2 regions of the Variovorax sp. 10L421 genome follow, and region 1 is predicted to be linked to the other one. Evidence: riboswitches for the same ligand, from Rfam matches in the RefSeq annotation. Region 1 holds a riboswitch; the other holds the start of a gene.

Region 1 (7,634 bases):
CAAGGGGCAGCTCCAGCGAAAAGGCACCCGAAGGCGGCCCCGGTAACGAAAAAGCCGCCCGAAGGCGGCTTTGTGTTCGCAGTGAACAGATCAGCGCTTGCTGAACTGCTTGCGACGACGGGCGGAGTGCAGACCGACCTTCTTACGCTCGACTTCACGCGCGTCGCGCGTCACGAAGCCGGCTTGGCTCAGCACGGGCTTGAGCGTCGCGTCGTAGTCGATCAGCGCACGGGTGATGCCGTGGCGCGTGGCGCCGGCTTGACCCGATTCGCCGCCACCGTTCACGTTGACCATCACGTCGAAAGCTTCGAGGTTGTTGGTCAGCGCCAGGGGCTGCTTGGCGATCATGATCGAGGTTTCGCGGCCGAAGAACTCTTGGATGTCCTTGCCGTTGACCGTGATCTTGCCGGTGCCTTTTTTCAGAAACACGCGGGCGACGCTGGATTTGCGACGGCCGGTGCCATTGTTCCATTCACCAATCATTCTCAAGGCTCCTTACAGTTCCAGCACTTTGGGCTGTTGGGCGGTATGCGGGTGCTCAGCGCCACCGTACACCTTGAGTTTCTTGATCATCGCGTAACCGAGCGGGCCCTTGGGCAGCATGCCCTTGACAGCCTTTTCCAGGGCGCGGCCCGGGTGCTTGTTCTGCATGTCGCGGAAGTTCGTCGCCGTGATACCGCCCGGGTAGCCCGAGTGACGGTAGTACACCTTGTCGATCGACTTGGCGCCGGTGACGCGCAGTTGCGCGGCGTTGATGATGACGATGAAGTCACCGGTATCGACGTGAGGCGTGTAAATGGCCTTGTGTTTGCCGCGCAAACGGAGAGCAACTTCGCTGGCTACTCGTCCGAGGACCTTGTCGGTCGCGTCAATCACAAACCACTCGTGCGTCACGTCAGCGGGCTTGGCGCTGAACGTTTTGGTCATGAGTTTTTCTCTTGAAAAGAGGGTTTGGCGGGCCCTTTTCCACGGTCGGCGTTCCTCTGACGGGAATCTCTTAGGTGGGTTTAAAGTCCTCGCCGCGGGGCCACAAAAACGCTGCGAAGCCCGCGATTATATAAAGAATGGCCCTGTGCTGGCAAATTCGCATATGCAGGGCCCAACACCGTTACCATCCTCCCCCTATGTTCAGTTACCGCCACGCCTTCCATGCCGGCAACCACGCCGACGTGCTCAAGCACACGGTGCTGATTGCCACGCTCGACCATCTGCTTGAAAAAGAGGCGGCCCTGACGGTCGTCGACACTCATGCCGGCGCCGGCCTATACCGGCTCGACGGCGACTACGCCGGCACCAGCGGTGAAGCGGCCGACGGCATCCTGCGGCTTCTTTCGGGCAAGAAAATACCCGATGCGCCAGCCCCCGCCGCGAAGTCCGCTACCAAAAAAGTAGCGCCTGAAGCCGAAATTCCAGTCGCCGACGCCATTGCGCGCTACCTGGAAGTGATTCACGACTTCAACCCCAACGGCGGAGCCCGCGTCTATCCCGGCTCGCCATTCATCGTGCAGCACCTGCTGCGCGACCACGACAGGCTCAAGCTGTTCGAGTTGCACCCGACCGACGGCCGCGCGCTGAGCGCCAACATCGCCCAGCTCGAGGCCGGCCGCCAGATCGCCGTGTTGAACGAAGACGGCTTCGGCAGCGCCACCAAGTTCCTGCCGCCGCCCTCGCGCCGCGCGCTGGTGCTGATGGACCCGAGCTACGAGATGAAGACCGACTACGGCCGCGTGCTCGACTTCGCGGCCGAGGCGCTCAAGCGTTTCGCCACCGGCACCTACGCGGTCTGGTATCCGATCATTCCGCGCCCCGAGGCGCACGACCTGCCGCGCCGGCTCAAGACCATGGCGACGAAAGCCGGCAAGTCCTGGCTGCACGCCACGCTGACGGTCAAGTCCAGCAAGATCACGACGGACGCATCGGGCGAAACGCACCGGCCGGGGCTGCCGGCCAGCGGCATGTTCCTGATCAACCCGCCGTACACGCTGAAGCCGCTGCTGGCGGCCGCCCTGCCGCAGTTGGCGGAGCGCCTGGCACAAGACCGGCACGCCGCCTTCTCGCTCGATTCGGGCGGCTGAGCCTTCCGGCCCCTATCTCCGGCGGCGGGGCGGCACGACCGCCTTGCGGCGTGCGGGCGCCGGCGACCTCGCCCGTTGCGGCGCAGCCGGTACTGTTGCGGACGCCAGCACGTCGCCCGCCTCCACCGGCAATCCGCCGCAACGCATCCCCTCGCGATCGACGACCGTCAACGCCACCTGCTTGATGCCCATGCTCGTCAGGCCGATGCGGTCGGCCGCCGCGCGGCTCAGGTCGATCACGCGACCTGCCGCGTACGGCCCGCGGTCGTTGATGCGCACCAGCACCTCGCTGCCGTTGACGAGGCTGCGCACGCACACGCGCGTGTTGAAGGGCAGGGTCTTGTGGGCCGCCGTCATGGCTGCCATGTCGAAGCGCTCGCCGCTGGCGGTCTTGCGCTGATGGAATTGAATGCCGTACCAGGAGGCACCGCCGCGCTCGAAGATTTCCCGCGTGCCCTCATCGCCGGGCACGCCGTCGTCCGGCGGCAGTTCGCCCGTGCCGGACACCGCAAGGTCATAGCGCACCGACGGCACGCTCGAACGCGCCGCCGCGCCCGGAGGCACCGCGATGGCGCGAGGCAAGGGCGTCAGCTTCGCCGTCGCCCCGCCTTCGGCGTCGGTCGCAGGTGGCATGGCGCAACCCGCGAGAACGCAGGTCGCAGCGACGAGCGCTGCACGAAGCCCCGCGCCCCCACTCAATCGAGGCGCTCCAGCACAGCCAGCGTGGCCGCCGACTGGTTCATCGTGTAGAAGTGCAGCGCCGGCGCGCCGCCTTCCTGCAGACGCGCGCACAGGTCGGTGACCACGTCGAGACCGAAGGCCTTGATCGACGCCGTGTCGTCGCCGAAGCCCTGCAGCCGCAAACGGACCCAGCGCGGAATCTCGGCGCCGCAGGCGTCGGAAAAACGCATGAGCTGCGTCGAGCTCGTGATCGGCATGACGCCCGGCACGATCGGCGTGTCAAGCCCCAGCTTGCGCACGTCGTCGACGAAGCGGAAGTAGGCCTCGGGGCTGAAGAAGTACTGCGTGATCGCAGAGTCGGCGCCCGCCTTCACCTTCGTGGCAAAGGCCTGCAGGTCGGCTTCGGGCGAGCGTGCCTGCGGATGGACCTCGGGGTAGCAAGCCACCTCGATGTGGAAGTCGCGGCCGGTCTCTTCGCGGATGAAGGCAACGAGGTCGCTCGCGTACAGGAACTCGCCGCCCATGCCATAGCCGCTCGGCAGGTCACCGCGCAGGGCCACGAGGCGCTTGACGCCCATGGCCTTGAGTTCGGCGAGTTGCTCGCGCACCGTGGCGCGGGTGGCGCCGATGCACGAGAAGTGGCTCGCAGCGTCCACGCCTTCGGACAGGATCTCCTGCACCGCACCGAAAGTGCCCTGGTGCGTGGAACCGCCCGCGCCGTACGTGACCGAGCAGAACTGCGGCTTGCGCACATACAGCTGCTGGCGCGCGGCGCGCAGCTTGACCGCGCCCTCGGGCGTCTTGGTCGGGAAGAATTCGAAACTCAACGGAAGGCGCACCTGCGTCTCCTTAGGAACCGTCGTTAGCGCCGTGAACAGCGCGAACGGCGTGAATGAAAAACTCGCGGTTGCCGTCGCCCCCGGCGATCGGGCTGTCGAACCATTGCAGCACCCGCAGGCCCAGCGCCTTGCAGGCATCGTGCAAGCGCTTCTCGACCACCGCGTACATCGACTCGTCGCGCACGATGCCGCCCTTGCCGACCTGGCCGGGCTGCAGCTCGAACTGCGGTTTCACCAACATCAGCAGGTGGCCGTCGTCGGCCAGGAACTCGACGACCGCCGGCAGCACCAGCGTGAGCGAGATGAACGACAGGTCGCCGACGATCAGGTCGAAGCGTGGATCGAATGGTTCCCCGCCCTCTTCCTGCAAGTCGTCAGCCGAGAGCGCGCGCGCATTGACGCCTTCGATGGGGACCACGCGTTCGTCCTCGCGCAGCTTCGCATGCAGCTGCCCGTGGCCGACATCCACGCCGACCACTTTGGCGGCGCCGCGCTGCAGCAGGCAGTCGGTGAAACCGCCGGTCGACTGGCCCACGTCGAGACACACTTTGCCGGAGGGATCGACACCGCTCACGGCAAGCGCGCCTTCGAGCTTGAGCCCGCCGCGCGACACATACCGGGCCTCGGCCGCATCGACCAGCTCGAGCTCGGCCGATTCGGGCACGTCGTCCTTGTTTTTGGCGACGGAACGCCACGCGTCGCTGGTGCCCGCGTCGCGCCATCGCAAGCCGCCGGCGATGAGCCGCACAGCCTGCGAACGCGACGCGGCCAGGCCGCGCTCTACCAACAGTTGATCGGCGCGCATGCGCTGTCGATCAGTAGCGGTACGTGTCCGGCTTGTACGGACCGTTCTTGCTCACGCCGATGTAGGCGGCCTGCGCGTCCGTCAACTCGGTGAGCATGGCGCCGACCTTCTTCAGGTGCAGGCGCGCGACCTTCTCGTCGAGGTGCTTGGGCAGCACGTAGACCTTGCCGGCCTGGTAGGCGTCGGGCTTGGTGAACAGCTCGATCTGGGCGATGGTCTGGTTCGCGAACGACGACGACATCACGAAGCTCGGGTGGCCCGTGCCGCAGCCCAGGTTCACGAGGCGGCCCTTGGCCAGCAGGATGATCTTCTTGCCGTCCGGGAAGGTGATGTGGTCGACCTGCGGCTTGATTTCTTCCCACTCGTACTTCTCGATCGACGCGACGTCGATCTCGTTGTCGAAGTGGCCGATGTTGCAGACGATGGCCTGGTCCTTCATCTTGACCATCGTGTCGTGCGTGATGACGTCCTTGTTGCCGGTGGTGGTCACGAAGATGTCGGCCTTGTCGGCGGCGTATTCCATCGTCACGACCTTGTAGCCTTCCATCGCGGCCTGCAGCGCGTTGATCGGGTCGATCTCGGTCACCCACACCTGCGCCGACAGCGCGCGCAGCGCTTGTGCCGAGCCCTTGCCCACGTCGCCGTAGCCGGCCACGCAGGCCACCTTGCCGGCGATCATCACATCGGTCGCGCGCTTGATGCCGTCGACCAGCGATTCGCGGCAACCGTACAGGTTGTCGAACTTGCTCTTGGTGACCGAGTCGTTCACGTTGATGGCGCGGAACAGCAGCGTGCCCTTGGCGCTCATCTCGTTCAGGCGGTGCACGCCGGTGGTCGTCTCTTCGGTCACGCCGATGATCTCGGCCGACTTGCGGGTGTACCAAGTGTTGTCCGCGGCCAGCTTGGCCTTGATGGCGGCGAACAGGATGCGCTCTTCCTCGCTGGTCGGGTTGGCGAGCACGCCCAGGTCCTTCTCGGCGCGCTGGCCCAGGTGCATCAGCAGCGTGGCGTCGCCGCCGTCGTCCAGGATCATGTTCGGACCTTCGCCCTTCGAGCCCTTGGGGCCGAAGTCGAAGATGGCGTGGGTGTAGTCCCAGTAGTCCTTCAGCGACTCGCCCTTGATGGCGAACACCGGCGTGCCCGCAGCGGCGATGGCCGCGGCGGCGTGGTCCTGCGTCGAGAAGATGTTGCACGAGGCCCAGCGAACGGTCGCGCCCAGGGCTTGCAGCGTCTCGATCAGCACGGCCGTCTGGATGGTCATGTGCAGCGAGCCCGTGATGCGTGCGCCCTTGAGCGGCTGTGCCTTCGAGAACTCCTCGCGGATGGCCATCAGGCCGGGCATCTCGGTTTCCGCGATCTTGATTTCCTTGCGGCCCCAGGCAGCGAGGGACAGGTCGGCAATCGCCTGGTCGGCGGTCGAAACGGGGGTGGGCTTGAGAACGGCGCTCATGGGAACTCCAACAAAACTGGTTTGAAAGATGCCACTGCCTACGGGGAAAGACTCACCGCGAGAACAGCGGGTGAGCGTGGTTGCGATGTGGTCCGAGCCTCACGCCTGGCGGCGCTGCAACGCTCCTCGGAACGGCGGATTGTAGACGGGGCGGCCGGTCCTGCAAGGCGATAGAGGTTTGTCGGGATTTTCACAATCGCGCAGTAAAGACACTCTGTTACGATAAATCGAGGATTGCAAGCGGAGGGCTTGCATAGAACAAACACCAACAAGGGAGTCGCCATGAGGTCTCGGACACAAGTCCTGGTTGCATGTCTGGCCGGCCTGCTGGCAGCCTGCGGCGGAGGTTCCGGCGGATCAGCCTCAGGCGGCCTCGGCGGCGCCGGGCTGTCGTCCGGTTCTTTGAAGACCGATACCGCATTGCAGGCGGTGAGTTCCGCGGAGGCCGAGCCTTCGCTGATCGCAGAAGGTGTCGACCCCAACACACCGAAGCAGGCGCGCCTCGACCTCTCCGGGCGAGCACCGGGCGATGCGCGCAACGGCGTCTACCGCATTTACGCCGCCAACGGCTCACAGCAGATGCTGTCGATCAATTTCGACACCATGAGCTACACAGTGACCGACGGCACAGGCGATGCGACCTCGGGCAGTTTCATCAACGACGTCGCCGAGACCGGCACCTACGTTTTTCTGAACAGCCGAGTGGCCGGCAGCGTGAACAATGCGCGCTTTCGGATTGCGCAGGACGTGGTGGTCGGTGGCTTCCCGTTCGCTGCGCCTTACTCCAATCCGGCGACCTACGCCGTTCAACCGTTCCTCGCAGTCCGTTCCTTCGTGACCGATGCGGCGCAACTCGATGGCACGTACAACCGCTTCGGCATCAGCCGCAGCAGCCTCGGCGTTGCGGACTCCCAGATCCTGCAATTAAAGATCTCGCAGAGTGGCCGTCTGCTCGAGATGTGCTTCGACAACGCCATCAACCGGATCGAGAACTGCCCCCAGTCTTCGAAACGGTCGTACACCATCACGGCGGATGCTTCCGGTCTCTGGCGTGGCACGAACCCGGCCGACACCACCGACCAGCAGACCTTTCGCATGGCGCGTATCGGTGACCAGAACGTCTATCTCACCGCCGGGACGTCGTTCAGCCCGTCCAACCAACAGGCGCTGCGCATCGGCCTTCAGGATTCGACGGCATGGCCCGCCAGCCGGGCAATCGGCTTGTCGACGGAAAAAACCTGGGGCGTAAACAATCTGAGCAGCGCGCTGTCGACGCGCCGGAGCATCACGCCGGACGGCGTTTTCGGCACCCTCGAACTGCCCATCACCACGATGGGAGGAGGACCTGACGGTATCCGCGGACTCAACCTGTCCGGCGACCATAAATACTACGTCATGCAGAACGGCCTGCTCTCCGTGATCGTCGGAACACGCAACGCCAACACCCAGGGCTACATCCAGATCAATCTGCTCGACACCGGTGCCGAACAGGATGCGCGAAACGGTCGCTACAAGGTGTTCGCAACCAACGGAACTCGGCAATGGCTCGCGCTCAACATGGACACAGGGCGCTACGAGATGACGGACAGCGCCGGCGCGGTCAGCGCGGGCACCCTTGCCAGCGACCCATCGGAAAGCGGCACGTATGTCTTCACCAGCGACCGGATCACGAGCGCGGCGAACACCGCGCGCTTCCGCCTGGCCACAGACACGGTCGTCGGAGCCTTCCCATTCGCCGTCACTCAGGCGGCAACGACGAGCTATGCGGTGCAACCCTTCGTCGC
Region 2 (7,634 bases), on a different contig from region 1:
ACGTGAAGGGCAACAACGAGCTGCTCTCGCTCACGCGGCCCGACGTGATCCGCGACATCCACGAGGGCTACCTCGCGGCCGGCGCCGACCTGATCGAGACCAACACCTTCGGTGCGACCACCATCGCGCAGGAGGACTACAAGATGGCTCACCTCGCGCGCGAGATGAACCTCGAATCCGCCAGGCTGGCGCGCGCGGCCTGCGACAAGTTCAGCACGCCGGACAAGCCGCGCTTCGTGGCCGGCGCCCTCGGCCCGACCCCCAAGACGGCGAGCATCAGCCCCGACGTGAACGACCCGGGCGCGCGCAACGTCGATTTCGAAGCACTGCGCGCGGCCTACTACGAGCAGACCGAAGCGCTGGTCGAGGGCGGCGCCGACGTGATCCTGGTCGAGACCATCTTCGACACGCTCAACGCCAAGGCCGCGCTGTTCGCGGTCGACGAGTATTTCGACAACAGCGGCCAGCGCCTGCCGCTGATCATCAGCGGCACGGTGACCGATGCCTCCGGCCGCATCCTCAGCGGGCAGACCGTCACCGCCTTCTGGCACAGCGTGCGCCACGCGCAGCCGCTGGCCATCGGCCTGAACTGCGCGCTGGGCGCGGCGCTGATGCGGCCCTACATCCAGGAACTGTCGAAGGTGGCGGGCGACACCTTCATCAGCTGCTATCCGAACGCGGGCCTGCCCAATCCGATGAGTGAAACCGGCTTCGACGAGACGCCCGACGTCACCTCGCGCCTGCTGCACGAGTTCGCGGCCGAAGGGCTGGTGAACATCGTGGGCGGCTGCTGCGGCACCACGCCGGACCACATCGCGGCCATCGGCAAGGCGGTTGCGCCGGTCGCGGGCCGCGCACTGGGCAGCCACAACGCGGGTTTCTACCGCGAGGCTGCCTGAATCGCGCCTCCGGCCGATTGACAGGCGCTCCTGCCCCGGCCTAGGCTGGCTGGCACAAGAACAGGAGCCCGCCATGAACACACTCGCCCCACGACGCTGGATCGGCATCGGCGCGCTTGCCCTGATCCTGCCGCTTGCGGCCGCGGCGCAGCAGGCCTTCACCCGCGGCACGGTCAACCTGCGCGCCGGCCCCTCGGGCGACTATCCGCTGGTGGCGCGGCTCGGGCCCGGCCAGCCGCTCGACGTGATCGGCTGCACCAGCGGCTATGGCTGGTGCGACGTGGTGCTGCCCGACGGCGGGCGCGGCTGGGTGTGGTCGCGCAGCCTCGACTACGCCTACCAGGAGCGGCGCGTGCCGCTGGCGACCTACGGCGCGGTGATCGGCGTGCCGATCATCAGCTTCGCGATCGGCAGCTACTGGGCCAGCTACTACCGCGACCGGCCGTGGTACGGCGAGCGGCGCTGGTGGGGCGGCCGCCCACCGCCACCCGTGGCGGGCTGGCGTCCGCCGCCGCCAGCCAGGCCGGCGTGGCAGCCGCGTCCCTGGCAGCCTGGCCCCGGGTTCCGGCCATCGGGCCCTGGATTCCGTCCGCCGCCGGACCCCGGCATCAGGCCGCCGCGGCCGCAGCCGAGCTTCCGTCCGGGGCCGGCGCCTGGCATGCCGCATTCGCATCCCGGGGGTGGCGGCGGACGACCGCACGGGGGTGGCGGTCATGGCGGGGGTGGCCATGGCGACGGGCACGGGGGTGGTCATGGCGGTGGCCATGGCGGCGGCCGCGGCCACGACCGCTGAAGAGGCCGGCAGCTAGTTTCCGCCGGTCTTGGGGCTGCACTCGCCGGGGGCTACCCGGTCTTTCCCTATCAGCGCCACGAAGCGCTGGGCTCCCAGCCCAAGTGGGCGCTCACGTGACCATACGACGTCCACCCACAGGTCCAGCCCGTTGCTGAGGTTCTCGAACGGAATCTCGACCAGCGCCCCGGCCGCCACGTGCGGCCGCGCGAAATTGCGTGGCAGCCAGCCCCAGCCCAGCCCGGCGGTGATCAGGCTCAGCGCGGCCAGCGCGTTGTCGGTGCGCCAGACGTGGCGCGCGAACACGAAGCGCGGATCGCTGTTGGCGAGGTCGCGGCCGGCCACGACGATCTGCCGGGTGTTCGTCAGGTGCTCCTCACGCAGCCGGCCGCCCGGCGCCGCGAGCAGCACCGGGTGGTCGGGCGCCATCACAGCCACCATCAGGTCGCTGCCGACTTCCTGGAAGCCTTCGCGGCCGTCGAGGCTCGGGCGCTCGAACACCAGCGCCAGCTGCGCGCGACCGCTGTGCAGCAGCGCCAATGCATCCGCTTGCGGGGCCGCCAGCACCTCCACCTGCAGCAGCGGGTGTTCGCGTGCCAGTTCGGCCAGCGGGCCGCTCCAGGGCGCGGCCAGCAGTTCGGGCGCGATGGCCAGCGTGAGCCGGTCTTCCAGCCCCTGGGTCAGCGCCAGCGCCTGCACCTGGAGCTGCCCGAGTTGTGCCGCCAGCAGCCGCGCCTGAGGCTCCAGCGAACGTGCCGCGGCCGTGGGCTGGGGCTCGCGGCCGCTGCGGTCGAACAGCGGCAGGGCGAGTTCGGCCTCGAGGTTGGCGATGGCCATGCTGACCGCCGATGGCACCTTGCGCAGCGCCCGCGCCGCGGCAGAGAAAGAACCGTGGTCGATCACGGCCAGGAAGACTTCGATGTTGTCGCTGGAGAAGGCCATGGCGCCCGATCTTTCAATAAAACTGAAACAAGTTAACTTTTTATATCAGCGGGTGACACATAAAGTCCAGACATCGCAGCCACGAACCAGGAGAAAAGCGTCATGCAGGGCATTCAGCGTCGCATCGTCTACATCACCCTTTACGAAGGCATCGCCATCGTCGCCGCCAGCGCCGGGCTGGCCTTGATGACGGACGCCGGCCTGGGCCATTCCGGCGTGCTGGCGGTGGCCGCCTCGGTCATCGCGGTGATCTGGAACCTGGTCTTCAACGCGCTCTTCGAGCGCTGGGAGTCGCGCCAGGCCGTGCGCGGGCGCAGCGTGCGCCGCCGCGTCGCCCATGCCATCGGCTTCGAGGGCGGGCTGATCGCCTTCCTGGTGCCGATGTTCGCCTGGGGCCTGGGCGTGTCGCTCTGGCAGGCGCTGGTGATGGACCTGGGGCTGGTGGTGTTTTTCCTGGTCTACACCTTCGTCTTCAACTGGGCTTTCGATCGCGTGTTCGGCCTGCCGGCTTCGGCCATGGGCGAGGCGCAACCCGCCTGAGCCGGCGGGCGGGAGCGGAAACGGGGGCTTTTACCTTGGCCGGTTGAATCGACCTAAAATGCGCCACTTCCCAAGGAGCGTTGCAGCGGTGGGCCTCGCAGGCCGGCCGTCAGGCTTGGGGCGACAACGACGCTCGCCTGTCCGACTCTTCCGCAGGTGAGGCCATGTCCCAGATTCCCGCTCCAGCTACCCCCGATTCCGCCCCCGTTGTTCCCCCGCCCATGAAGCTGTCCGGCCTCGAACCGGTCGCCATCGGAGCGGGCACGCTGTTCGTCAACATCGGCGAGCGCACCAACGTCACCGGCTCCAAGGCCTTCGCGCGGATGATCCTGAACGGCCAGTTCGAAGAAGCCCTGGCCGTGGCGCGCCAGCAGGTCGAGAACGGCGCGCAGGTGATCGACATCAACATGGACGAGGCCATGCTCGACAGCAAGGCGGCGATGGTGCGCTTCCTCAACCTCATCGCCAGCGAGCCCGACATCGCGCGCGTGCCGGTGATGGTCGACAGCTCGAAGTGGGAGGTCATCGAGGCCGGCCTGCGCTGCATCCAGGGCAAGGGCATCGTCAACTCCATCTCCATGAAGGAGGGGGTCGACAAGTTCAAGCACGAGGCCAAGCTCGTGAAGCGCTACGGCGCCGCCGCCGTGGTCATGGCCTTCGACGAGAAGGGCCAGGCCGACACCTACGAACGCAAGATCGAGATCTGCGAGCGCGCCTACCGCATCCTGGTGGACGAGGTGGGCTTCCCGCCCGAGGACATCATCTTCGACCCCAACATTTTCGCGATTGCCACCGGCATCGAGGAGCACGACAACTACGCGGTCGACTTCATCAACGCCGTGCGCTGGATCAAGCAGAACCTGCCGGGCGCCAAGGTCTCGGGCGGCGTGAGCAACGTGAGCTTCAGCTTCCGCGGCAACGACCCGGTGCGCGAGGCGATCCACACCGTGTTCCTGTACCACGCCATCCAGGCGGGCATGGACATGGGCATCGTCAACGCCGGCATGGTGGGCGTGTACGACGACCTCGAACCCGAGCTGCGCGAGCGCGTCGAGGACGTGGTGCTGAACCGCCGTCCCGACGCTGGCGAGCGCCTCGTCGAGGTGGCCGAGACCGCCAAGAGCGGTGCGAAAGACGACAGCAAGAAGCTCGAATGGCGCGGCACGCCAGAGAACCCGGTGCCGGTCAACCAGCGCCTGTCGCACGCGATGGTGCACGGCATCACCGACTTCATCGTGGAAGACACGGAAGAGGCCTACCAGCAGATCCTTGCCAAGGGCGGCCGCCCGCTGCACGTGATCGAAGGGCCGCTGATGGACGGCATGAACATCGTGGGCGACCTGTTCGGCCAGGGCAAGATGTTCCTGCCGCAGGTGGTGAAGTCCGCCCGCGTCATGAAGTCGGCCGTGGCCCACCTCATTCCCTACATCGAGGAAGAAAAGCGCCAGGACGAGGCCGCGGGCCGCGACGTGCGCACCAAGGGCAAGATCATCATCGCCACCGTGAAGGGCGACGTGCACGACATCGGCAAGAACATCGTGACCGTCGTGCTCCAGTGCAACAACTTCGAAGTGGTGAACATGGGCGTGATGGTCCCGTGCCACGAAATTCTTGCGAAGGCGAAGGTCGAGGGTGCGGACATCGTGGGCCTGTCGGGCCTGATCACGCCGAGCCTCGAAGAGATGCAGTACGTGGCCGGCGAGATGCAGAAGGACGACCACTTCCGCATCAAGAAGATTCCGCTTCTGATCGGCGGCGCCACCACCAGCCGCGTGCACACGGCCGTGAAGATCGCGCCGCACTACGAAGGCCCCGTGGTCTACGTGCCCGACGCCTCGCGCAGCGTGAGCGTGGCGCAGTCGCTCCTGAGCGATCAGGCCACCGCCTACATCGACGAGATCAACGCCGACTACGACAAGGTGCGCCAGCAGCACGCCAACAAGAAGCAGGTGCCCATGTGGCCGCTCGCGAAGGCACGCGCCAACAAGACGCCCGTCGATTTCGCGAACTACCTGCCGCCGGTGCCCAAGTTCATCGGCCGGCGCGTGTTCAAGAACTTCGACCTCACCGAGCTGGCCAAGTACATCGACTGGGGCCCGTTCTTCCAGACCTGGGACCTGGCCGGCCCGTTCCCCGCCATCCTGAAGGACGAGATCGTCGGCACCGAGGCCGTGCGCGTGTACGCCGACGGCCAGCGCATGCTCAAGCGCCTGATCGAAGGCCGCTGGCTCAGCGCCAGCGGCGTGGTCGGTTTCTGGCCCGCCAACACGGTGAACGACGACGACATCGAGCTCTACACCGACGAGACGCGCAGCGAAGTCGCGCTCACCTGGTACGGCATGCGCCAGCAGACCGAGAAGCAGGTGATCGACGGCGTGATGCGCCCGAGCCGCTGCCTCGCCGACTTCGTGGCGCCGAAGGACAGCGGCGTGAAGGACTACGTCGGCATGTTCGCCGTCACGGCCGGCCTGGGCGTCGAGAAAAAAGAGAAGTACTTCGTCGATGATCTCGACGACTACTCCGCCATCATGCTCAAGGCTTTGGCCGACCGATTGGCCGAGGCCTTCGCCGAGTCGCTGCACCACCGGGTGCGCACCGACCTCTGGGGCTACGCGAGCGACGAGAGCCTGAGCAACGACGACATGATCGCGGAGAAATACCGCGGCATCCGCCCCGCGCCCGGCTACCCGGCCTGCCCGGACCACAGCGTGAAGGGCCCGATGTTCGACCTTCTGGGTTGCGCGGACATTGGCATGACCCTGACGGAAAGCCTCGCTATGATGCCCGCCGCCAGCGTGAGTGGTTTCTACCTGAGTCACCCCGATTCGACGTACTTCAACGTCGGCAAGATCGGTCACGACCAGCTGCAGGACCAGGCCGCGCGGCGCAAGGAGAGCGAGTCCTATCTCGAGCGTCTGCTGGCGCCCAATCTTTGAACCTGCCGGCCGGCGCGGCCGCCCGGCGCCGGGAGTTGTTATTCAGAAGCTGATGTTTGCAGCCGCGCATTACGCGGCCTTGTCGATCTTCGTGATCGGCTGCTGGGGCTTCGGCCGCGCGCTGCTGGGCCGCCTGGCCCCGCCGCCGCGCCGCGATGCGGGGCTCGAAGCGGCCATGGCCGTCGCGCTCGGGGTCGGCCTGTACATCTGTGCCTTCCAGGCGCTGGCCATCTTCGGTGCTTTCAAGGCCGGCGCGACCGTGGCGCTCGTGGTGGCAGGCGTGGTGGCCGCTGCGCTCCAGCTTCCGTCGTGGCTGCGCGAGCGGCGCGCCTTGCGCGCGAACGAACCCGCCGCGCCGTGGACCTACGTCGAGCGCATCGCGCTGATTGCGCTGGCCCTGGTCGCGCTGCCCGCGCTGGTGGCGCCGCTCGTGCCGCCGATTGCCTTCGACGAACTGATGTACCACCTGCCGTACGCGCGCCAGGTCGCACAGCAGGGCTCGCTGGGCATCCACGACTGGCTGCGCTATCCCTGGTTCCCGTACAACTACAACCTGCTCTACGCCGCCGCGCTGCAGTTCGGCGACGACGTGCTGCCGCACTTCCTCAATGCGCTGGCGGGTGCGTTGTCGGTGGTGATGGTCTATCGCCTGGGCATCCTGCACGCCAACCGGCTCACCGCCTGCATCGGCGCGGCCATCTGGCTGGGGCTCGGCGATTACTCCAACGCGCTGATCGACATGGGCGTGGCGCTGTTCGTGCTGTCGGCCTGCGTGGCGCTGTGGTGGTGGCGCGAATCGGAGCCCGGCAAGTCCGTGCACGGCGGCATGCGCTGGCTCGGCGTGGCCGCGTTCTGCCTCGGCGTGGCCGCTGGCTCGAAGTACCAGGCGTTGATCTTCCTGCCGCTGGTGGCGGTGTTCGTCATCCGGCACGAGCGCCGGCCCCGGGCCTGGGCGCTGGTGTTCGCCTGCTTCCTGGTTCCGTGCGTGTACTGGTATGCGCGCAACGCCATCATGACGGGCGACCCGTTCAACCCCATCGGCGCGCGCGTGTTCGGCTTCACCGAGTGGACACCGGCCGACTACGTGCAGCAGGTGGCCGACGTGCGCGTGCACGCCGAGCTGCCCAACGCGCTGATCTGGTCCGTGTTCTTCGCGCCGTTCAGCGTGTGGTGGAAGCGTTCGGCGGCGGTGCGTGCAGCCGGCTGGTTCTGCCTGTATTCGGTGGCCGTCTGGGTCGTGACCTCGCGCTATCCGCGCTACCTGACGGCCTCGTTCCCGCTGCTGGCCGCGATCGCGGCGATCGGCTGGCAGGTGCTGTTCGGCTGGATCGTCTCGGGCGTTCGCCGCATGTTCGGCGCCAGGAACACGGCGCAGGACGCGCCGCCTGCTGCCGTCACGCGGCGCACGCCGGCCCGCGTAGGCGACTGGGTGGCCGTGCTGCTGCTGGCCGTGCTGGCCGCCGTCTCGGTGCGCCAGACCGCCGCCAAGGTCGCGATGGTTTCGATCACGCCCGAGGCTCGCGAGGC

Evidence for each region. Region 1 has a riboswitch for S-adenosylhomocysteine ahead of ahcY (adenosylhomocysteinase). Riboswitches for the same ligand answer to the same signal wherever they lie in the genome.
Region 2: linked by a shared signal. The riboswitch ahead of metH (methionine synthase) and the one ahead of ahcY (adenosylhomocysteinase) in region 1 are both predicted to bind S-adenosylhomocysteine.

What each region holds. Positions count from the first base shown of each region.
Region 1 is NZ_JBFTJJ010000008.1:110,277-117,910, reverse strand. It holds gene rpsI (30S ribosomal protein S9) at 91-483, opposite strand; gene rplM (50S ribosomal protein L13) at 496-927, opposite strand; gene AC1DFC_RS13370 (23S rRNA (adenine(2030)-N(6))-methyltransferase RlmJ) at 1,125-2,075, shown strand; gene AC1DFC_RS13365 (septal ring lytic transglycosylase RlpA family protein) at 2,088-2,708, opposite strand; gene metF (methylenetetrahydrofolate reductase [NAD(P)H]) at 2,771-3,595, opposite strand; gene AC1DFC_RS13355 (TlyA family RNA methyltransferase) at 3,606-4,400, opposite strand; gene ahcY (adenosylhomocysteinase) at 4,411-5,850, opposite strand; S-adenosyl-L-homocysteine riboswitch at 5,916-5,984, opposite strand; gene AC1DFC_RS13345 (hypothetical protein) at 6,133-7,634, shown strand, end outside.
Region 2 is NZ_JBFTJJ010000027.1:55,518-63,151, reverse strand. It holds gene AC1DFC_RS25300 (homocysteine S-methyltransferase family protein) at 1-899, shown strand, start outside; gene AC1DFC_RS25295 (SH3 domain-containing protein) at 973-1,692, shown strand; gene AC1DFC_RS25290 (LysR family transcriptional regulator) at 1,705-2,631, opposite strand; gene AC1DFC_RS25285 (PACE efflux transporter) at 2,734-3,171, shown strand; S-adenosyl-L-homocysteine riboswitch at 3,238-3,313, shown strand; gene metH (methionine synthase) at 3,393-6,107, shown strand; gene AC1DFC_RS25275 (ArnT family glycosyltransferase) at 6,160-7,634, shown strand, end outside.